DNA from 4 places in the Candidatus Caldatribacterium saccharofermentans genome. Region 3 is predicted to be linked to each of the others. Evidence: riboswitches for the same ligand, from Rfam matches in the RefSeq annotation. Region 3 holds a riboswitch; each other region holds the start of a gene.

What was found. A riboswitch is a leader RNA that binds a small molecule or an ion and turns the genes downstream of it on or off. The one in region 3 is predicted to bind cobalamin.
Region 1: it holds a riboswitch for cobalamin, as region 3 does, so the genes downstream of both, ACPT9Q_RS00875 (hypothetical protein) here and ACPT9Q_RS07355 (ECF transporter S component) in region 3, are expected to answer to the same signal.
Region 2: it holds a riboswitch for cobalamin, as region 3 does, so the genes downstream of both, ACPT9Q_RS05870 (helical backbone metal receptor) here and ACPT9Q_RS07355 (ECF transporter S component) in region 3, are expected to answer to the same signal.
Region 4: it holds a riboswitch for cobalamin, as region 3 does, so the genes downstream of both, ACPT9Q_RS08150 (energy-coupling factor ABC transporter permease) here and ACPT9Q_RS07355 (ECF transporter S component) in region 3, are expected to answer to the same signal.

What each region holds. Positions count from the first base shown of each region.
Region 1 is NZ_CP187957.1:157,570-162,875, forward strand. It holds gene ACPT9Q_RS00860 (FeoB small GTPase domain-containing protein) at 1-450, opposite strand, end outside; gene ACPT9Q_RS00865 (FeoA domain-containing protein) at 456-695, opposite strand; gene ACPT9Q_RS00870 (Fur family transcriptional regulator) at 717-1,160, opposite strand; cobalamin riboswitch at 1,234-1,406, shown strand; gene ACPT9Q_RS00875 (hypothetical protein) at 1,486-2,655, shown strand; gene hemC (hydroxymethylbilane synthase) at 2,652-3,518, shown strand; gene cobA (uroporphyrinogen-III C-methyltransferase) at 3,515-5,005, shown strand; gene hemB (porphobilinogen synthase) at 4,978-5,306, shown strand, end outside.
Region 2 is NZ_CP187957.1:1,154,564-1,159,869, forward strand. It holds tRNA gene ACPT9Q_RS05860 (tRNA-Val) at 63-137, opposite strand; gene ACPT9Q_RS05865 (hypothetical protein) at 160-585, opposite strand; cobalamin riboswitch at 640-816, shown strand; gene ACPT9Q_RS05870 (helical backbone metal receptor) at 928-1,836, shown strand; gene ACPT9Q_RS05875 (hypothetical protein) at 1,790-2,107, opposite strand; gene ACPT9Q_RS05880 (iron chelate uptake ABC transporter family permease subunit) at 2,150-3,154, shown strand; gene ACPT9Q_RS05885 (ATP-binding cassette domain-containing protein) at 3,151-4,416, shown strand; gene ACPT9Q_RS05890 (DUF4384 domain-containing protein) at 4,439-5,306, shown strand, end outside.
Region 3 is NZ_CP187957.1:1,449,235-1,454,540, reverse strand. It holds gene ACPT9Q_RS07380 (ABC transporter substrate-binding protein) at 1-1,066, opposite strand, end outside; gene ACPT9Q_RS07375 (hypothetical protein) at 1,320-1,508, opposite strand; gene ACPT9Q_RS07370 (hypothetical protein) at 1,602-1,829, opposite strand; partial or broken gene ACPT9Q_RS07365 (hypothetical protein) at 1,934-2,053, opposite strand; gene ACPT9Q_RS07360 (hypothetical protein) at 2,229-2,528, shown strand; cobalamin riboswitch at 2,487-2,664, shown strand; gene ACPT9Q_RS07355 (ECF transporter S component) at 2,723-3,214, shown strand; gene ACPT9Q_RS07350 (AIR synthase related protein) at 3,211-3,960, shown strand; gene ACPT9Q_RS07345 (zinc-binding alcohol dehydrogenase family protein) at 3,917-4,912, opposite strand; gene ACPT9Q_RS07340 (SDR family NAD(P)-dependent oxidoreductase) at 4,893-5,306, opposite strand, start outside.
Region 4 is NZ_CP187957.1:1,607,667-1,612,972, forward strand. It holds gene ACPT9Q_RS08135 (serpin family protein) at 1-252, shown strand, start outside; gene ACPT9Q_RS08140 (energy-coupling factor transporter transmembrane component T family protein) at 255-956, opposite strand; gene ACPT9Q_RS08145 (energy-coupling factor ABC transporter substrate-binding protein) at 956-1,222, opposite strand; gene ACPT9Q_RS08150 (energy-coupling factor ABC transporter permease) at 1,219-1,863, opposite strand; cobalamin riboswitch at 2,012-2,182, opposite strand; gene ACPT9Q_RS08155 ((2Fe-2S)-binding protein) at 2,229-2,666, opposite strand; gene ACPT9Q_RS08160 (MTH895/ArsE family thioredoxin-like protein) at 2,671-2,913, opposite strand; gene ACPT9Q_RS08165 (permease) at 2,928-3,983, opposite strand; gene ACPT9Q_RS08170 (PsbP-related protein) at 4,122-4,640, shown strand; gene ACPT9Q_RS08175 (PIG-L deacetylase family protein) at 4,637-5,306, shown strand, end outside.

The sequences.
Region 1 (5,306 bases), 960 kb from region 3:
CGCAAGGAGGTTTTTGATGCCCTCCCCGGTGGTCGCAACAACCGGGACCACGGGAACTCCGAGGGTGCCCTCTAAGGCCTTGAGGTCGATGTCGATACCCTGCTTCTTTGCTTCATCCCACATATTGAGTGCCACAACCATAGGCTTCTGCCTTTCCGCAAGTTCAAAGGTGAGGTAGAGATTGCGTTCCAGGTTTCCCGCATCCACCACGTTGACGACAATGTCCGCTTCTTCCACAAGACGAGCGGCAATACGCTCGGCCTCAGCTATCCCTTCAAGGGAATACGTGCCCGGAGCATCGATGATTTCGTACAATTCTCCTCCGTGTTCCACGTAACTCCGCAAAAAGTCCACTGTTGTCCCCGGATAATTTGAGGAAAAAGCGTAGACACCGCTTATCTGGGTGAAAATAACGCTTTTCCCGACATTGGGGTTTCCCGCAAGGACGATTCGCCTTAGTGTTCTACCCGCACGAGAATCCTCTGGGCTATGCCTCTGCCCAGGGCGATCTCCTGCTGCCCCAGACGAATGACAACCGGTCCCTTGCCGATAATGGAGCTGACCTTTTCGATTCTCTTCCCGGGCACGACTCCGAGAACCCATAACCTCCTCACCATCCCTTCCCCACCATCAATCCGGACAATTTCTCCTTTTCCACCGGTTTCCATCTCCACCAGAGAACGGATGTCTTCCACAGTCTCAGCCCCCCTCGGATGTCACCGGCAACGCGGACACAAACCGTAGAAATAGATGTGATAGGAGTGAACGACAAATCCCTGTTTCTGCTCGAACTCCTTTCGCAGACGCTGCAAGAACTGCTCCTCTTCCTGGGTCATCCCCTCACAGTCCACAACCTGACCGCACTGGGTGCAGATCAGGTGGTGGTGGAACTGTGCCGTACGGCAAATCTCGTAGTGTTCCCTGCCATCGCCAAAGTTGACTTTTCGGAGAATCCCCATGCGCAGGAGAAGGTCAAGATTCCGGTACACCGTTGCTATGCCGACTTTCTTTTTCTTTGCCCTCAGATGCTCGTACACATCCTCGGCAGAGAGGTGCTGCCCTTTTTCCTCAAACACCTCAAGAATGGCCCGGCGCGAGGGTGTCGCTTTCTTGTTGAAGCGATGGAAAACATCTTTCCAGCTCTCCGGCAAGTCCTTCACCTCAATGAAAAATATTATCATTTTCCATTATAACAGACAATGTCAAGGACTCGCCTGCCGGACTCTACTCTGGTATAATTTTTCCCGTGCAGGTGCCCCTTGGGGCTGAAAAGGGAAGTGGGTGCAATTCCCACACGGTCGCGCCACTGTGATGGGGAGTCCCCTCCTCTATGCCACTGGGCAACCGGGAAGGCGGAGAGGACGATGAACCTCAGTCAGGAGACCTGCCTGCACAGAGAACTCTGTACTCGCGCTCGACGAGGAAGGAGTGGAAAGGTATGGATGTTCCCTCTCGGGGTAGCGAGTACCTCGGAGAGAGGGAAAAGTGAAAAAAGCGCTCCTTTTTGCCACCGGGGTCGATGAGCGCCTCCCCCTTGTCCTTCGGGAGCGCTACCTGGCCCTTCCGGAGAGGGAATTTCTGGGAATCCTCAGAGAAACCGGGTGTTCTGCCTTTGTCCTCCTTGAGACCTGCCAGCGACTTGAGGTGTACGGTACAGTAGAAGAAGAATCCTTCCGGAGAGAGGACCTCCTTCAGCGCCTTTTCCCCCTCCCTGGCCCTTACAGAACCTGTGTGTTTTACCTTGAGAACGCCGATGCTGTTCGGCGTCTCTTTCGAATTGCCGCAGGCCTTGAGTCGGCCCTCCGTGGTGAGGTGCATATCCTGGGGCAGCTGAAGCGAGCCTGGGAGAAGGCTCACCGGAACGGCCACACCAACAAACTCCTGAACGCCCTCTTTCAGGACGCCCTGCGAGTGGGGAAAAAAGTCCGGAGATCCCTCCGTAGAGAACAGGCGTTGAGGTCTTTCGGTTCCCTTGTCGCCGAGGTACTTGAAGAACTTCTGGGCTCCCTTGAGGGGAAAAGCGTCTGTATTCTCGGCTGGGGGACCCTGGGGCGCTCCGTCGCCGGGACACTCCTCTCCCGAAAAGCAGGAACAATCTTCGTCTTTTCGCGGCACCTCCACCACATTCCCCAGGAAAAGCCCTTCGTGGCGATTGCAGAGAAAAGCGTGCTCAAAGAAGTCCTCGCCCAATCCCACGCAGCGGTGTGCACTTCAGGCTCAGCTCGTCATCTCTTTGCCCCTGAAGACCTTGACGAAGCAGCCCTTCCTCAAGTGCTCGTTGACCTTGCTCTTCCCCGAGCTATCGACCCGGCGCTGGCTCAAGGAAAGAAGCTCCTGGACCTTGAGACCTTCCTCAATCTTGCCCGGGAACGAACCCTGCCCTTCGCTCAGGAGTCCGAACACCTCGAAGCATTGATCGCGGAAGAGGTCGAGCGCTTCCTGCGAAAATGGCGAGGCTTCCGGGCTGACCCCATCATCCGGAATATCGCCCGCTGCTTTGAGGAAACCTTTTTAGAAGCAGGAGGAGCAATCATTCAGACCTGCAACCGCGACGAACAGGAGCTACTACTCCTCAAGCACATGGAATGGGTGCGGAGGAAACTCTTCTGCAAAACGGCCGAACAGGTGCGACGGTTCTTTGAGGAGGAAAGATGAAGCAGGTCATTCGTGTCGGTACCCGTGGGAGTATACTGGCCCTCAAACAGACCGAAGAGGTTGTTGCCGCTTTGCAGAATATCCTTCCTTCTGCAGTTATCAAAGTGGTAACGATTCAAACCAGGGGAGATATACGGCACGATTCGACCTTCCCCGGAATCCAAGGAATGTTTGTGAAAGAACTCGAGGAAGCGCTCCTTCAGGGGAGTATCGATATCGCGGTGCACAGCCTTAAGGACCTCCCCACAACTTCTCCCCCGGGACTCACCCTCGCTGCCATTCTCCCCCGAAAGGACCCAAGAGACTGCCTGGTCTCCCAAGGCGGCCAGAAACTCCTGGAGCTCCCTCCGGGAAGTTCTGTTGGCACAGGGAGTCCTCGACGCGCCGTGCAGATTCTCAAGAAGCGACCCGACCTCCACGTTGTACCGCTGCGAGGAAACGTCACCACCCGCATGGCGAGAATGTGGGAAGGCAGAGTGGATGCTCTGGTTCTCGCCTATGCGGGACTTCTGCGCCTTGGGCTTGAAGGAGAGGTAGCGGAGGTCTTCGATCCCTGGAACTTTGTCCCTGCCCCCTCACAGGGCGTTATCGCCTGTGAAACCCGCTGTGGCGAGGGGTGGGAAAAGCTCCTTGCCCCCCTCCACCATCCTGAAACAGCGCAGGCTGTGAGTATCGAGCGGTTGTTCCTTTCTTGCATCGGAGGAGGCTGCCAGAAAGCCATCGGCGCCTTTGCAGAAGTTCAGAATGGGTGGGTACGGCTTGTGGGGATGCTCGAGGGGAGGGTGGGCTGGAGAGAAGGTCCCTTTGCAGCAGGCGAGGCCATAGTTCAAGACCTAGCTCAGGAGCTTGGGGGGAAACGATGAAGGGCAAGGTTTTCCTCACCGGTGCAGGCACAGGAAGTTTTCTCTACCTGACCCAATACGCTCGCTTCCTCCTGGAGAGGGCTGATGTCGTCGTCTACGACCGTCTCATCGACCACCGTATCCTCCAGTACACCCGGGATGGTGCTGAGCTCATTCCCGTCGGGAAGGCTCCCGGAAAGGCCCCGTGCACTCAAGAGGTAATCTGCCAGCTCCTTGCAGAGCGGGCAAAGAAGGGAACAATGGTTCTCCGCCTGAAAGGGGGCGATCCCTTTGTCTTCGGTCGGGGGGGTGAGGAAGCGGTGTACCTTGCAGCGCATGGAGTGCCCTTTGAGGTCGTTCCAGGGGTTTCCTCCGTGCACGTCGCTGCCGCCTGCGCTGGCATCCCCCTGACGTTTCGAGGAAAAAGCCGGTCCTTCCATGTTTTCAGTGGCCATCCTGAAGAGGCCCTGGCATCCCTCCCCTGGGAAGCCATTGCCCGTCTCCCAGGGACCCTGGTGTTCCTTATGGGAGGAACAACCCTCAACACCATTGTCGGGAACCTTCTTGCCTCTGGCAAAGATCCCAAAACCCCTGCATGCCTTGTCATGCAGGCGGGAAGTCCCTTCCAGCGTGTCGTCTCTGGGTCTTTGCTGGACATTACTCAGAAGAAAGTCACCTCGGGTCTGCATAACCCCCTGGTACTCTTCGTTGGAGAGGCGGTGAACTTCCATGGCATCCTCTTCAAGGGGGAATACACTCTCCCTCCCAGGCGGGTGATGGTGGTGGGGAGCACAGAGGTCCTCAGACAATACCAGAGGCTTAGCGACCTTGTGGTGTCCCTCGAAACGCAGGGTATTGTTCTTATCCCTGCCGCACTCCTCCGGGCCATACCGAACCACGAGGTCCTCAACGACCTCAGAGAGCGTTTGAGGCAGTTCGACGCACTCCTTTTCCCAAGCCAGAATGCCGCTTCGGTTGTTTTCGAAGCCCTACCGGACCTCCGCATCCTCCATGGCCTCAAAATATGGGCCATCGGAGCTAAAACGGCCCGGTGGCTCAGAGAACGGGGTATAACCGCAGACTACGTGGCGTCAGGAAGTGCAACCTCGTTTCTTGAGGAAACCCGGGATTTTCCACCACACCGGGTGGCCATCGTGACCTCCGGAAAGGAGGACCACAGATTGCAGAGAGAGTTCTCTAAGAGGGGATGGTTCTGCGAGGTCTTTCCCGCCTACTCCATGGTCTTCCGGACACATCTTTTCCCCTGCATCCAGGAAGAACTCCGCCAGGGACTTGACCTCATCGTCTTTTTGAGTCCCTCAGCCTACGAGGCTTTCTTTGCCGCCACTTCAACGATACCCCCCTGCCCCGTCTGGGCCATCGGCCATACCACCGCATCGTACCTTCTTGAGAAGAACGTCAAGGTATCCCGGGTGGTTTCCACACCCTCTTTAGAAGAAATCTGCGTGGAGGTGCTCCGATGGAGAGAACACCAGGAACCTTTGTGAGGAACCGACGTCTGCGTCGCTTCCCCACACTCCGGACCATGCTTCAGGAAACCCATCTTGTCCTTCAGGATTTCATCTGTCCGTTCTTCGTGGTACAGGGGCAAGGTATCCGGAAGGCCATTCCCCACCTCCCCGAGGTTTTCCTCTTCTCCCCCGATGAACTCCTGAGGGAAGCGGTCACCCTGCACGAAAAGGGGATCCAGGCCGTTCTCCTTTTCGGACGTTCCGAGCGGAAAGACGAGGTAGGAAGCGATGCCTGGAATCCTCACGGAGCGGTCCAGGAAGCCGTCCGGGTACTGAA
Region 2 (5,306 bases), 290 kb from region 3:
CAAAATTGCTACAGTAGCAGGGTTTTTCAGGGTGACCAGGTGGCTGGAAGCCTTGAAAAATCTGGTGGGCGAAAGAGGATTCGAACCTCTGACCCCTTGCTTGTAAGGCAAGTGCTCTCCCCCTGAGCTATTCGCCCACCATTTTTCATTATACCACACTCAGACGCTGCCAAAACCAGCGTGGTACTCAAACCGAAAGCCGTGCCTTTCTGCAGCCTCTGCGAAAGCCTTTCGAATTGCCCCATAGTCAAATCGGTACTCATACTTTGCCCCGAAGAGGTTCGATTGCTCCTCAATGGTGCCGCTTCTTGGGCCGGGAGTGACCCGCGTGACCTCCTTTGTAACGCCAAAGCCCTGGATGTCCTCACCGGAGGCAATTCCCGAACCCCGTTCTTGCAGCATTTCGGAGAAGTGGAGCACTTTGGCACTGTCATCGATGCGGAAGCGGGCAACGTACTCAAGGCGGTCTTTCCGCAAAAACCCCCTTCGTTCGGCAAGAGTCACGGTGAGGGTGAAAACACCTCGCTTTTCCTCGAGTTTCCCCGAGAGGTCCTGAGCAAGTTTTTCGATGTCCTCGCAAAGCATCGCATTGCCTTCTTTCTGGGTGTAGTGTTCATTGTACCACAGAGTGTGGTATACTTACAGTGGTTCGTTTCAGGTGGACGTGGTCCTTAATAGGGAAGCCGGTGGGAATCCGGCGCGGTCCCGCCACTGTGACCGGGGAGCAGGGTGCATGTGCCACTGGGGAAACCCGGGAAGGCGCGCCTTAAGCGATGATCCGGAAGCCAGGAGACCTGCCTGAAGCGCATCCCAACCACTCTTCGCGGAAAGAGGAGGTGGGAAAGTGTCCTGGACTCCGCCCCAGGCATGGAGCATAGCCCTCCCTCTCCCCCTCCTCCTTCGCGAATTCTCAAGGGGGTATGGGCGATGAGGCGAAGAGTTCTCCTTCTTGCTGTTTTTTGCTCTCTCTTCCTGCTCTCTTCGGCTTTTGGGCTTGAGGTCACCGACGATACTGGGCGAACGATCACTTTGTCTTCCCCTGCAGCGCGGGTCATTTCCCTCACCCCGGCGAACACCGAGATCGTCTTTGCCCTGGGGGCGGAGGGAAGCCTTGTGGGGGTCACGACGTACTGCGATTACCCTGAGGAGGCGAAGAAAAAGGAGAAAATCGGGAGCATCACCGAAGTTGACCTTGAGGCAATCGTTCGCCTTGACCCGGACCTTGTGCTTGCCGGGTCCCTGACGCCTCCTGAGGTCATTGAGCGGCTGACCAAACTCGGGTACCCGGTGTTCGTCCTTGACCCAAAGTCTATTCCCCAGGTCATCGAAAGCATCCGGAAGGTTGCTCTCCTCCTTGGGAAGGAAAAGGAAGGAGAGGCCCTGGCTCAAGCCATGGAGAGGAACGTCCAGGAAGTTCAGGCCAGGGTTTCCGGTCTTTCTGAGGAGGAAAAACCCCGGGTGTTCCACGTCATCTGGCACAACCCTCTCTGGACGGCGGGGAAGGACACCTTCATCCATGAGTTCATCACCCTCGCTGGAGGGAAAAACGTAGTAGAGGACCTCTCGGGGTACGTGACCCTCGACCTTGAAGAGCTCCTCCGCCGGAATCCCGATATCATCACCGTGGTGAGCGCCCACGGGGAAAACCTCCCCTACAACTTCATCGTCTCCGATACACGGCTCAAAGTCCTCCAGGCGGTACAGCAAGGCCGGGTATTCGTGGTCGACAGCGACATCGTCTCCCGTCCTGGTCCCCGGATAACCCAGGCTCTGCGCATCTTTGCCTCCATTATCCATCCGGAGATTTTTGGACCGTACCAGTCTTCGAAGGAGTGATCTCGTCTTCCTCAAGAAGCTGCCATTCGGCGTATCCTTCCTTGCGCAAGGGAAGCCGCGCTCCGGTGAGGACCACCCGCTGTTTTGTCGGATGCGTTGTGACGGTTATGTAGGCCCGGACGAGATTCGCGATGGTGGCTTCTTGAAAGGTCAGGGTAGTGCCATCCTGGAGGACGATGGTGGTGCGGAGGTGTTTGTGGCCTTCAGGAATCTCCAGGACAATGGCTTGAATGTCCTCGTTCCGGAAAACCAGGGATTGCCCGCTGGGCATACTCTTCTCCTCCCTTCTCTTTTGGGAGTATAATCATGAGCCATGAAGCGGCGGAAGAGGTTCCGAAAACCTTTTCTTCTTTTTGGCTTTATTGCCCTTTGCGGGGTGAGTTTGTTTGTCGCCCAGGGGGTGGGTCAGGGACGGTATGCGCTCTCCGATTCTCTGGCCCTCTTCTATCCTGAGGGACTTTCCCCGAGTGAGCGGACCATCCTCTTTGCCATCCGCCTCCCCCGGGTGGTCCTTGCCCTTCTTGTGGGGGGAGGACTGGCTCTTTCCGGAACCGTGCTCCAGGGGCTTTTCCAGAATCCTCTCGTTGACCCCTATATCCTCGGCGTGAGTTCAGGAGCAGCCTTTGGGGCAGTGGTGGCGATTCTGACCAGGGTGTACTTTGGCCTTTTCACCGTTCCGCTTTTCGCTTTCCTGAGTGCCCTGGGGACGGCGGTTCTCGTCTTTCGCCTTGCCCGGGTGGGACGGAGGATTCCCCTGGAGACGCTTCTTCTCGCAGGGCTTGCGGTGGGCTTTTTCTTCTCCGCCCTCATCACCCTCGGGATGTTCCTTTCGGGAGAAAACCTCCACCAGGTAGTCTTCTGGACCATGGGAGGGTTCTGGAACCGGGGGTGGGAGGAGGTCAAGATGGTGCTCCCCTTCTTCGCCTTTGCCGTCCCCTTTCTCCTTTCTTTTGGGCGGGAACTCAACGCCTTTCTTTTGGGCGAGAAAGCTGCTGAGAGCCTGGGGGTGGATGTGGAGCGCTTTAAGCGCTGGGTCCTTTCTGTGGTGTCGCTGCTTGTGGCAAGCTGTGTGGCCACAAGTGGCGTCATCGGGTTTGTGGGACTCGTGGTGCCGCATATCCTGCGGCTTCTTGGGTTTCAGGACCACCGGGTGCTTCTGCCTTTGTCTTTGTGCGCCGGGGGCGCAGTGCTCCTTCTTGCCGATACCCTGGCCCGGAGCATCATCCACCCTGTGGAGCTCCCCGTAGGCGTGGTGACCAGCCTCCTTGGGGCGCCCTTTTTCGTGTACCTCCTCCGCCAGAGGAAAAGAGGCTTATGAAGCCGTATCTTGAAGCCGTGAACGTTTCCTTTGCTTACCACGAGGGTGAGAGCGTCCTGAGTGGCGTGACCTTCGCCCTGGAGCGTGGGGATTTTGTGGGTGTTCTGGGACCCAACGGTTCGGGGAAGACGACGCTCATCCACCTTCTGGCAAGGCTTCTGCCGGTGGCAGAGGGCACCGTTTTTCTTGAGGGGCGGGATATCGCCACCTTCCCCCGCCGCCTCTTTGCCCGCAAGGTCGCGGTGGTGTTCCAGGAAATCCCGGGGCGCCTGGACCTCCCCTGTTTCGATGTGGTCATGATGGGGAGGATTCCCTACCTTTCTCGTTTTCGCAAAGAGACGAAGGCCGATGAAGAAGCCGTGCTCTGGGCCATGGACGTGACCGCAACGCTTCCCTTTGCCGAGGAGCCCTTCAGCGAGCTCTCTGGGGGAGAGAAACAGCGGGTGCTCATTGCCCGGGCCCTGGCCCAGAAACCCGAGCTCCTTCTCCTTGATGAGCCCACGAGCCACCTCGATGTGGCCCATGAACTTGAAATCCTGAACATCCTGCAGGGTCTTGTCCGCCTGGGCATCACTGTCGTTGCCGTGTTCCACGACGTGAACCTGGTGGCCCGGTTCTGTGAAAAGGCGTTGCTTCTCAAAAAGGGTCTGCTTTGCTCTTTTGGGAAAGTCGAAGATGTCCTGCATGAGGCTACCTTAGAGGAGCTCTTCGGCGTGCCTTTCGGGAAAGTTCCCCATCCCCTGTCTGCCCGCCCGATCTTTATCCCCCTGGGGAAGAGGGTCCTGAAGGAGCGAAGAGGGCGGATCCACCTGGTCTGTGGTGGGGGGAGTGGCATCCCTGTTATGCGCCTCCTCTCCGAAGAGGGGTTTTCGGTGAGCGTGGGGGTGGTGAACCGGTTTGATTCTGACGAGGAGATGGCCGAGCGCCTTGGATTTACGGTGGTACGGGAAAAACCCTTTTCCCCCATTGGGGAGGAGGCGCTTAGAGAGGCCTTAGAGCTTGCCCGGGGGGCCGATGCAGTAATTGTTGCCCCCACCTTCTGGGGGTGGGGCAACGTCGCCAACCTCGACCTTGCCCTGCAGCTTAGGGAGGAGGGGAAGCCGGTATTTGTATTTGCGGAAACCCTGCGGAAAGATCGGGACTACACCGATGGTGAGGCCCAGAGGAAGCTCTCTGAACTTTGCGCCCGGGGGGCCGAGGTTGTGCACCACCTGCGGGAACTCCTCCAGGCCCTGGAGCGTCGCTTGTGGTATAATGCTTGAAAAGGTGAAGGAGGAGACGGCCATGCAGCGGAGGGGTTTGGTGGTTCTTGCGGTTGTGCTTTTTGTGGGGAGTATAATGGGCCTTGCCCGTGCAGAGGTTCTCCTTCGTTTCACCCTCCATCCTCAAGTGTACATCTCCATCCCCCGTTCGGCGGACGTCTCTGTCTCTGTGGATCGGGGAGAGGGTGCGACCTACGATATCGGTGATCCCGTCACCATTCGTTTTCGGGCAACCCGGGATGGCTACGTGAACCTCATCGATTACCTCCCAAGCGGCGACGTGCAGGTTCTTGTGCGGAACCGGTTTGTTCGCGCCGGCATCAGTGAAACGTACACGAAAAACGTTACGGGTCCGGGAGGGACCGAGCGGCTTGTGGTGCTCCTTACCCGGAATCCCGTCTCGGACGGGGACCTCGAGCGTTTCATTCAGGCGCCGCACCAGGCGGGGCGTATCTTCCACGCCCAGTACGCGACCGACCGGACGCATTTCCAGGTGGTGGCCCGGATGGAGGGAACAATCCTCACCCTGGAACCTCAAACGGTTCAGATTGGTCCCTCCAGTGCCCTTGTGTTCACCGCCTCGCTTTCGACCGCTTCGGGCCAACCCCTTGGGGGGCAGGAACTCGTCTGGTCGACAAGCAGTGGTTCTCTGGCCACAACCCGCACCGTGACCGATTCTCGCGGAATGTCCCGGAACACCTTTTACGCGCCGTCCTTTTCAGGAACGGTGACTGTGGAAGTGCGTTTCCCGGGTGGTGTTCGCCTTGCCCCTTCTTCGGCGGTAGCTACGGTTGAGGTGGGCCAGAGGATTGTCGAGACCTACCTTAGCCTTGAGCCGGCAAAGACTGTTCTGGCCTCAGGGGAACGGATACGGATTGTGGCCTATCTCC
Region 3 (5,306 bases):
GAGGAGGAATGGTTGCCGCGACTTCGTACCATAGCTTCGCAGCCTCCTTTGAAGCCATGAGATAGTCGACATAGTCGATTGCTAACTCAGGGTACTTGGTCGAATTGCTGATTACATAGCCAGAACCACAGAAGAATATTGTGCACGAAGGCTCACCCTCCTTTACCCGAGGCCAGAGAAATACACCTATTTCAAAGTCCTTTACATTTTCGATGTAACCGCCTATCATCCAGTTCCCCTCGGGGTGCATGACCGCTTTTTGCTGGTAGAAGAACATGTTCCCCTCATCGTAGCCCAAGGCAACAAAGTTTGGGGGGTAGAAGTTGCGCTTTGGCCATTCAATAAAGGCCTTCTGAAGAGCCTCTCTCACTTCGGGCATATCCCAGCTCCCACCTCTAAACATTGCCTCTTCCGCCTTTTCTTTCCCCAGGTAACTCCACAGTATCGCGGTGGCGAGGTTCGTTTTGGTCCACCAATCCCGGGCAGACCAGGCTATCGGTATGTATCCTGCAGTAAGGGCTTTCTCGCATATATCTTCGAGCTCACTTATACTTTTAGGAGGAGTTACTCCAAGTTTGTTAAAGATGTTCTTGTTATAGTATATAGGGACGTATTCTATCTCATGCCCTACTCCAAAAGTCCTCCCACCAAAGGTGGGGATAGCTTTTGCTCCCTCCACGAGTTTCTGGTTCCATCCCCGTTTTTCCCAAACTTCGGTCAAATCCATGACCAAACCCGCTTTTGCCAAGGGACCAAGAAATGTAATTCCCACTTCCGGGTATATAACATCAGGGCCTGTTCCTGACAGGAGCGCAGGTCGGATCTTATCGGCTATCGTTGCTGCCGGCATGGCACTCCGCTCAACTTTAACATTTGGATGCATCTTTTCAAAGTTTGCATCCATCATATCAACAGCCTTTTTATCACTAGTACCAGTCCATTGGTCCCACACTTTGAGCACAATTCTCTCAGTCTGAGCGCCAGTGCTTCCTGCGATAACCAGTGTGATCACCATCGCTACAGCCGTCATTAAGACACACGGAAAAACGCTTCTTTTAAAAACCACAAAACTCCCTCCCCTCTTGGATTTTATTGGAGAAACGTTCGGTAAAAAGTATAACACCACTTCTACCAAATTTTCAACTAATGAAAAAAATGATAGCGTCAACTTATTGTAGGGATATTTTTGAAAACCCTCTCCATGGTTTCATTTCCTGATCTACCTTCCTTTCCCTCACTCATCCAGATTACAGTCTTTCATATCACAGGAACCCAGGACATATCTTGGGTCAGGGCCTTGAGGGTCATACGCAGAGCACTCACGCTTTGCGCATCACCAGGATGTTGTTATAGACTTCCCGGAACACCTCCTTCCCCCTCTCCTTCTCTTTCTTGATGGTCTCAGGGGAAAGGATGAAGGGAGGAAGTTTCTGCCTTTGGGTTCTCAGGAAGTAGTGCCTGATTGAGCACCTGTTGAACTTCAAAACTCGGAGATATCTGCGGTCCACCCCTTTCCTCCCCCAGCCCATGGGACGATGGGAGAGTCGAGCTGAGAGGATAGGCTTTTGTGGGCTTCGGCACTGATTCGCAATTCCAGCTCTCTATGGTGCCTGGCATTCTGGATTCCCCCGCGAGTTTCCGGAGAGGTAGATGTAGAGGTTTTCAAGGCCTCTTTGGTCTCTGGAATTCTTACCCCGGGAGAGGGCCTTGAGGAGCAAGGCTTCCACTTCCTCCCAGGAACTCTCTTCAACTGCCTTCCAGAGTTCCTCTTCTGAGCCATCCCGGGGCAGGGCTTCTCGGATGCGTTTCCCAAGGTGGAAGCGGTCCAGGATGAAGGTGGCCTTGGGGATGATCTCCAGTCCTTTCTTGGGGAGGAGGCCCCATCACCACAGAGGAAGATCTCCTGTACCGTGTCGAGGTCATAGTGTTCCTCCAGGTACTCGAGGACCTCGAGGAAGAGCTCTTCGGTGTCCTCATAGCAACCGGCAAAGTAGTGGGGATTCTTGAGCTTGGCTCTCCCTGAGCTTGAGACTTCCTTCCCCTCATGGACGTAGAGAGTTTCCCAAGGATTCTGGACTTCTTCCTCCTCTTTCTTCCCTTCTCTTTGGGGGAAAGGACCAGGGCTTCCAGGAGAGAATCAATCCTTTTCTTCCCAAAACCAACCTGGTCGTCGAGGAGGTACAGGTATTCTCTGATGTCTTCGTGTCCAAAGGAGGTTCTTCCTTGGGGTGACATCCCCAAACAGGGTGAGGATGGTATTCATGGTCTCCCAGAGCCTTTCCTCAAATTCCTGGAAATCCATTCCTTCAGGAAATGGAGAGAAAATTCCAGAACTCTCTGGAACTCTGATACCATGGGACCCTACCTCCAGAGTGCTTCCCATATACCAAGTTGGAACCCCCGATAAATTTCCGCTAACGGGGTTTTTCTCTCCCGTCCTCCTTGTAAGAACCACAAAAAGCGCTATAATACAGGAAAAAGTAGAAAAACTGGTTCCCTTCCGTGGTGCCCCTTTTTGGGGAGAATAGGGAAGTCCGGTGAAAGTCCGGCGCGGACCCGCCGCTGTGATGGGGAGGAAGGAGAGCATAGCCACTGGCGAAAGCTGGGAAGGGTCTCCTTCCGAGGAACCTGAGCCAGAAGACCTGCCACGGAAGCGCCAAAGAGGGTGATGGCAAAGCCCTCAGGCATTGCCTGAGGGCTTTTTTCATTTCAGGAAAGGAGGATGCCGATGGAACGGAAAGCTCTGAGCACTTCTTTCCCCCTTCGCCTGAGCCTTGTGGCTACCCTCGTGGCCTTGAGCGTTGTGGGGTCGTTCGTGAAAATCCCCAGCCCCACCGGAACCGTGGCTTTAGACTCCCTTCCAGGATTTTTCGGTGCCCTGTTTTTGGGATACCCTGAGGGAGCGCTCATCGCCTTTCTGGGGCACATTCTGACTTCCCTGAACGTCGGGTTCCCCCTGGGGGCTTTTGTGCATCTTGTGATTGCCCTGGAGATGGCAGGCATTGCCCTGGCCTTTCGTTTTGCCTTCCTGCGGTGGAAGTACCCTGGGGCCGTCCTTGTGGGCACCGTTCTCAACGGCGTCTTTGCCCCGCTGAGCGTCGTCCCCCTTTTCGGGTGGGGGTTCTTCTTCGGTATCCTGCTCTCCCTCCTTGTAGGATCCTTTGTCAACGTCTTCCTTGCCGCCCTTCTTCACCGGGCGTTGGCACGGCGATGAACCGGGATTGCCTTGTGGTGAACACTGGCAAAGAGGAACTCCTCGTGGCCTGTGACGCCCTTGGTGGGATAGGACCAAAACCGGGGGACAGTCTCTCTGTCCCCCTCGAAGTATCCGCTCAGTTCACCGCCCGGGTTGCCCTGGCAGAAATCCTTGCGGCGGGAGGAGAGCCTCTGGCGCTTTCTGTAACCCTGAGTATGGAACCCTATCCCTGGATTGAAGAAGTGCAAAGGGGAATCTCCCGGGAACTCCGCACCATCGGCAAAGAGGATCTCCCCTGCGTCTTCTCTACAGAGAAGAACGTCCCTACCTCAGCCACCGGCCTTGGGATAACCGTTCTTGGCCGAAGAACCCCAAAAAGGGAGGAACCGCTCCTCGAGGGAACCCTGTATGCTCTGGGCGTCCCTTCCTGTGGCCGGGAAGTCCTGGAAAACCTCCATGCTATCGCTGATCTTGCCGACATCCTGCGCCTTCGGGAGGAGTGCCCTGAAGCAGAAATCGTCCCCGTGGGGTCCCGGGGGATTTTCTGCGAGGCCCTGCTCTTCCTCTGGGGAAGGCCGGCCACCCTCTCCCTGAACCCCCACCCCCCGTTTTCTCTCTACAAAAGCTGTGGACCGGCCACTGTCCTCCTTTTTACAAGCACAAAAAACATGGATGAACTTACGTCGTGCTTCCAGAAACCCCTGTGGGTGGTGGGAGAACTCAGGGCACAAGGACGGCCGAGGCCTGAACCTGCCCGTTCTTGAGCTTTTTCAGGACCTCATTGGCCTCCTCAAGAGGATATATCTCGCAGAATATCCGGAAGCGATATCGCCCCGCCATCTCAAGGAGCTCCCGCACATCCTGGCGGGTACTGTTGGCCACACTCTGGATGACCCGTTCCCGGTAGAGGAGTTCATACGGGATTTCAGGAATTGGGGTAGCGTAAATGCCGGCAGCAACGACTTTCCCTCCAGGCGCAAGGTGTTCCAGAGCCCTCCGGATAAGGAAACCGGAGGGAGCAAAGACAATGGCAGCATGGAAGGGCGAGGGAGGGTCATCCTCGGCGCCACCCACAAAGCTTGCGCCAAGTTTTCTTGCAAGCTCTCTGTGATGAGGACTTCGGGTGAAAACAAAGATCTCTTTCCCCTCGTAAAGGCCCATCTGAAGCACAAGATGCGCCGAAGAACCAAAACCAAAAAGCGCGAGGATATCACCCTTTTGGGTTTCCGTTGCCCGGTACGCCCGGTACCCTATGACCCCACCACAGAGGAGAGGAGCGACTTCTGGACTCTCGTAGCCCTCAGGGAGCGGATATACACTGTCCTTTCGGGCCAGGAAGTACTCGGCGTACCCTCCATCCACATCGTATCCGGTGAAACGGGCTTTGGAACAGAGGTTCTCCCTTCCTCTCCGGCAAAAGGAGCACTCCCCACACACAGAAAAGAGCCAGGGCGTTCCCACCCGCTCCCCGGGACTGATACCCGTTACCTTTGGCCCACACGCAACCACCCGTCCCACAATCTGGTGTCCCAAAATAAGGGGTAGACGGTGAGGGGGGAGTTCCCCTTCCACGATATGGAGGTCGGTGTGGCAGACCCCACAGGCCTCAACCCGAACAAGAACCTCATCGTCTGCAGGCTCGGGAACAGGAAGCTCCCGCAGAACGAGGGGGTTTTCCTCACAGGGCGCCTGACGCTCAAGCACCATGGCCCTCATGAACTCTCTCCTCCTCCGCGAACCAGGTGAAGGTTCTTTCGAGGCCTTCCTCGAGAGTCACACGGGGTTCCCAGCCAAGAAGACGCCTCGCCCGCTCAATGGCCAGGGCAACGCGGGAAATTTCTCCCTTTCGTTCCTCGGCAAAAACCACCTCGATATCCTTTCCCGCAATGCGCCTGAAAAGCCCAAGGAGCTCAAGGACACTTGTTTCCTTCCCCGTTCCGATGTTGTATGCTCCAGAGGGGGCGTAGAGTGCCAGGAGGTTAGCCCGGGCAACGTCCTCCACAAAAACGTAATCCCGGGTTTTTTTTCCATCCCCGAACACCACACAGGGCTCATTCCGGAGGATTTTTCTGGAGAAAATGGCAATCACTCCCGCCTCACCCAGGGGGTC
Region 4 (5,306 bases), 160 kb from region 3:
GTGCCCGGGGCGGATTTCTGCAACCTCCTTGAGGGTGAGGCCTACATAAGTAGCGTCGTGCACCGGGCTTTTGTGGAAGTGCACGAAGAAGGCACCGAGGCTTCAGCGGCCTCGGCCGTGGTGGTGTCGAGGGGAATGGGGGAGACCTTCACCATGGTGGTCAACCGCCCTTTCTTTTTCGCCATACGGGATGACAGGACGGGAGCGCTCCTCTTTCTGGGTGGGGTTTTCGACCCGGAAGACGTTATCTGAGGTCATGAAAGGAAGGCTACAGCGCAGCCCAGACCGGCAATGTACGCCAGGATGACGGCAAGGCGCCTCCCTGAGAACGTGTATGGCTTCTCCCAGGAGGGGATGAAGCCGGGGAAGAGGCGTGAGTCAAGAGCTTCTTTCGTCCTCTCGTAGTGGGTGAGGGCATTCTTGAAAAGGAGTGCTCCAATCTTTCCGCTGTTTCGGATGGCAAGGCGCCAGGTCCGGAATCCTCCCCGAAGACCTATGGTCACCACGAGACGGTGGTATTCCTCTTCAAGGACAAGGATGAAGTGTTCCATGCCCTGGGCGATGGTACAGAACTCCCGAAGTGTCCGGAAGCGTGAGAGAAAGAGGAAGATATCCCCCGGGGGAGTGGTGAAGAGAAAGAAGGTCAGGGCGAAAGCCGAGAAAGCGGCGCGGAGGACCACAAGGAGGACGAAATCCAGGGGGTATTCAAGAAGAAGGACAAAACTGGAACTACCGACAAAGCCCAGGAGGGTGAGTGTGGAGCGCAGGACCCACCGCCAGGGTGTTCGGAAGAAGAGGTGGAGGGAAAGGAAAAGCCCAATGTTTGCGGCAAGGAGCGCACCACTTCTTGAGAATCCCAAAAGGACGATGGGGAAAAACACGACGAGCATTTTCTCCCCCGGGTGCATGGTGCGCCCCCGACTTTCACAGGCGAACATCACAACGTGCCGGAACATCAGTGCGTGCTTCGCTTCCCGAGGATGTACCCGATGATGAGCCCTCCTGTAGCTGCCTGCAGGGCAAAAATCAGGGTTTCGATTTCCCCTGAGGGTGGTTCCCAGAGGGGGGAGAACCAGGGGCTGAAATCCGGGGCGATTTCCTGAATGAGTGCCTGGGCTTCTTCATCGGCTCCTGCAAGATCTCCCTGGTGCTGTCCAAGGCGGAGAGAAACGAAAAAGAGCACCACGCAGCAGAGGAAAAGCAGGAGAATCTTCCCCTTCATGCTATCCTCACCCCCAGACGGGTAAGTTCAGCGCCCATTCGGGCCCGGAGGTATTCAAAAAGCGCCACGGTCAAAAGCCCCTCCATGACGGCCAGGGGGACCTGGGTGACGGCAAAAAGGGCCATGAACCTGGCGAAGGAGAGGAGGAAAGACCGTCCCGGAAAAGCCAGGGCAAGCTGAAAAGAGGTAACCACGTAGGTGGCAAGGTCAGCTGTGAAGGCGGCAAAGAAGACGGCCACAGTCAAACGGTATCTTCGCAGGAGCTGGAACACCAGGAATCCTGTGAGGGGTCCCGCAATGCCCATGGAGAGGATGTTGGCTCCCAGGGTGGTGATGCCCCCATGGGCTAAAAGGAGCGCCTGGAAGAGGAGGACAAGAGACGAGAGAAAAGCGGTGACCACAGGACCGAAGAGAATGCTTGAGAGTCCTGTCCCTGTGGGGTGGGAACAGGAACCGGTGACCGAGGGCAGTTTCAGGGCAGAGAGGAGGAAAATGTACGCTCCGGCCAGGGCAAGGAACATTCTGGTGTGGGGATCCTGCATCCTTCGCACCTGCAGAAACCCCAGAAAGACCAGGGGAGCACTCAGGGCGAAGTACACCCCGCACCACAGGGGTGGCAGGAATCCCTCTGAGATGTGCATGGCGTACACGGGGGAAGTGCAAAAGAGAAAACCTGCTGCACTAAAGAGAGCCACGAGAAGAACACGCACAGGGTCCACCTCCTTTGAGGAACAAAAATGCCCCTCCAGAAAGAGGGGCAGTATCTTTGCCATTGCCCTTCCCTCCGAAGGGTTAGCATCGTTGAGGGCAGGTCTCCTGGCTCACGGGTCATCCTCCTCCCACCTTCCCAGGTGTTCCCCAGTGGTTGGGATTCGTCGCCGTATACAGTAGCGGGGGCTGCAGCGGATTTTCACCGCTTTCCCTTTTAAGCCTTAAGGCACCCTCAACGGACGGTATTCACTTTTTGCAACATTATAGATTCTGAAGGGGAATCTTTCAAGGGTTACTACTGGCTCTGTGGCGATACCCTGCAAGCTTTCTCAAGGATTTTTGCGATTTCTCCGTGACAGCACCGTCCTGAAGGATTCTCAGTAAGACAAAACCCCTTACTTCCGGCGCCGGTCATCCTCTGGATGTCTTCTAGGGTTCTTGCTCCCTGGCGGATGGCAGAGCGTATCTCCTCTTCCGTGACCCGACTGCAGTAACAGATGTACTTCGGAAAAGCTCCGTCCTTGTACCATACGGGAATCTTGAGGTCTTCTTTCTTCAGGGTCTTCCCAGAGGCATCAAAGTAGACCACCGGGCAATGTGGATTGAGGCAAAGGTGGTAAGTCGTCGTTTCGTGTACGGTGTCCCTCAGGGCCTCCCTCACCAGGTGCTTCACAGTGAGGGCCAGAACGTTCTGACCCTCACTGTGGCATACAGGGCATGACGCTTTCTTCATGGTCTCACGAACGGAGTTTTTGAAGGGCTTCTTTGAGCTCCTCAACGGTTGGGACTTTCCCGGAAAAGAGCACCGTTCCGTCAACGACCACGGCAGGGGTCATGCGGACTCCCATTTTAGCGAACTCTCTGGGGTCGGCAACGTGAGTCACCTCTGCATCAATCCCCAGGGCCCTGCACGCTTCTCGGACGTTGTGTTCAGTTGCCTTGCACTTCGGGCATCCCATGCCGAAAACGGCAATGTTCACGGGTATCCACCTCCTCAGGGAGCGAAAATGAAATTCCCGAAAAACCAGCCGACCACTGTACCGAGGAGGACAATGGTCGCAACGTACACCAGAGCTTTCTTTCCCCCGAAGACCCGGGCGATGGCCAGCCAGTTGGGGAGGCTCAGGCCGGGTCCAGTGAGGAGGAGAGCCAGCGCTGGTCCCTTGCCCATGCCGAGTTTCATAAGGGTGCTCACGAAAGGCGCTTCGGTGAGCGTGGCGAAGTAACTTACAGCACCGATGAGCGTGGCAAGGAAGGAGGACCGGATGCTGTTCCCCCCAAGCCAGGTACGAATCCAGGTCTCAGGGAGGAGCTTTCCGATAACGCCGACCACGAAAACACCAAGAAGAAGCAGGGGAAAGATGAGCCGCACAAACCAGAAGGTTTCCCGAAGCCATTCCTGTATGGCTTTCGGGGGAAAGGCAAGCTTTGCGTACGTGGCGAAGATCGCAGTCAGTGCCGCCCAGAGGATGACCTTGTGGAGGTAGGGTCCGCTCCGAATGAGGTAATTGGGGAGGAGAAGGGAAAGGAGAACGAGGAAGAGGAGAAAGGCGCTTCGCCTCTCAAGAATCGCACCTTTTGGCTGACTACTACCTCCTTCGGAAGACACGGGTACTGTGTGCTCTCTCTGGAAAGCGAGGCTCATGATGCTGCCGACAAGAAAAGCCATGATGATCGCCGCGACCACCCGGGCGAAGGCCATAGAGGCTCCAAGGAGGCTTCCAGTGTAGGTGAGGGCAAGGACATTGGTGGCTGGGGCCACCCAGAGGATGATGAAGGCAACACCAACAGTCGCACCGCCAAAATAGAGACCACTGGCAACAGGAATCACCGTGCAGGAACAGGCGGCAACAAAGAAGCTTGCTATGCTGGCCAGGGAGAACGAGGAAAGTTTCGACCGTTTCTCGCCGAGGTATTCGAGGATAACTTCCCGGTTGATGAAGCTGACGATGCCCCCTGCAAGGAGAAAGGCAGGCACAAGACAGGTGAGAACGTGCGTGGCCACGTAGTCCTTCAAAGCCAAAAATCCGGCCACGACCACATCGCGCATGGTGCCTTCACCCCTGGGTATTGTTCTCCCTCCATTATACTCTCCGCGTCAACATTGCCCCAGTGTGGAGTTTTTCGGTGTTCTGGGGTTCGCCAGAGGTTTACTTCAGGTATAATTGAGAAAAGGGGGTTAGAAAAGATGGTGCGCGTTCTTGTTCTTGCGCTTTGTGCGGTGGTGTGCTGTTCCTTTTCGGCTTCAGCTGAGGAATTCGTGTCTTACGTTTCTCCTCTTGCCGGCTTTGCCATAGCTTTTCCTGAGGGGTGGGAAGTCGAAAATCCTCCGGAATCTTTTGATCCCACCCTCATGCTTTCGGCTCGTTCTGGGGAGGCATGGGTGTGGGTGACCCTGGAGTACCGGTATTACACTTCTTTTGACGCCTTCAAGGAACGGGTGCGCAGCGATATTCTCCTGTACCCGGGTGTGCAGATTCTCGGTGAGGGGAGGACCGAGATCGACCACGTCCCCGCCTACTGGTACGTGTATTCCTTCCCCGAATGGGGAAGGGAAATGCAGGGAATTCTCTACCTCTTCTCCAGGAATGAGGGGTTTTACCGGATTATTTGCTGGACGTCGAGAGAAACCTTTGACGCGGTTTTCCCAACCTTTCGAAAGATTGTTCGAAGTTTCACGACGAGAATGAAACAGGCTCCTGAATGAGGATGACAAAAGGGCATCTGAAGTTTGCCATTCTCGTTGTCGTTGTTGCGGTTCTTTCGGGATTTTTGCTTTTTGCTCAGGTTCGCTCTTCTATCCCTTTTTTTGCTCATCTGAGCCCTGCAAACAGTAGCTCCCTTTCGTGTACGGCCGGGGATGTTCTTCTTGTCGTGGCTCCCCACTGTGACGATGAGGTCTTTGGAGCAGGAGGGTTCATATACGATGCAGTGAAACAGGGGGCCAGGGTCTATGTGGTTGTGGTGACGAATGGTGAAGCCTTCAGGTTTCTCGTGAGTCGACCGAGCCGAGCCCCCCTTCTTGGAGACCGTCGGCAGAGAGAAACTTTAGAGGCCCTTGAGGTTCTGGGGGTCCCGAAAGACCATGTGTTTTTCCTCGGGTATCCCGACCGGGGTCTGGAGCTCCTCTGGTATGAGCACTGGTTACCGGACATTCCCTACTTTTCCCGCCTGACCCGGAGAGAGTTTACCCCGGATACAAGCTTCAGGCCGGAGAGCCCGTACTGCGGCAAGAGCGTGGTTGCTGATCTTGAGGAAATCCTCCGTATGGTGCGGCCCACTCTCGTTCTCACTGCATCCCCCTTTGATACCCATCCTGACCACCGGGCAGTATACAACTTCACCATGTATGCGCTGGAACGCCTCCGCTATG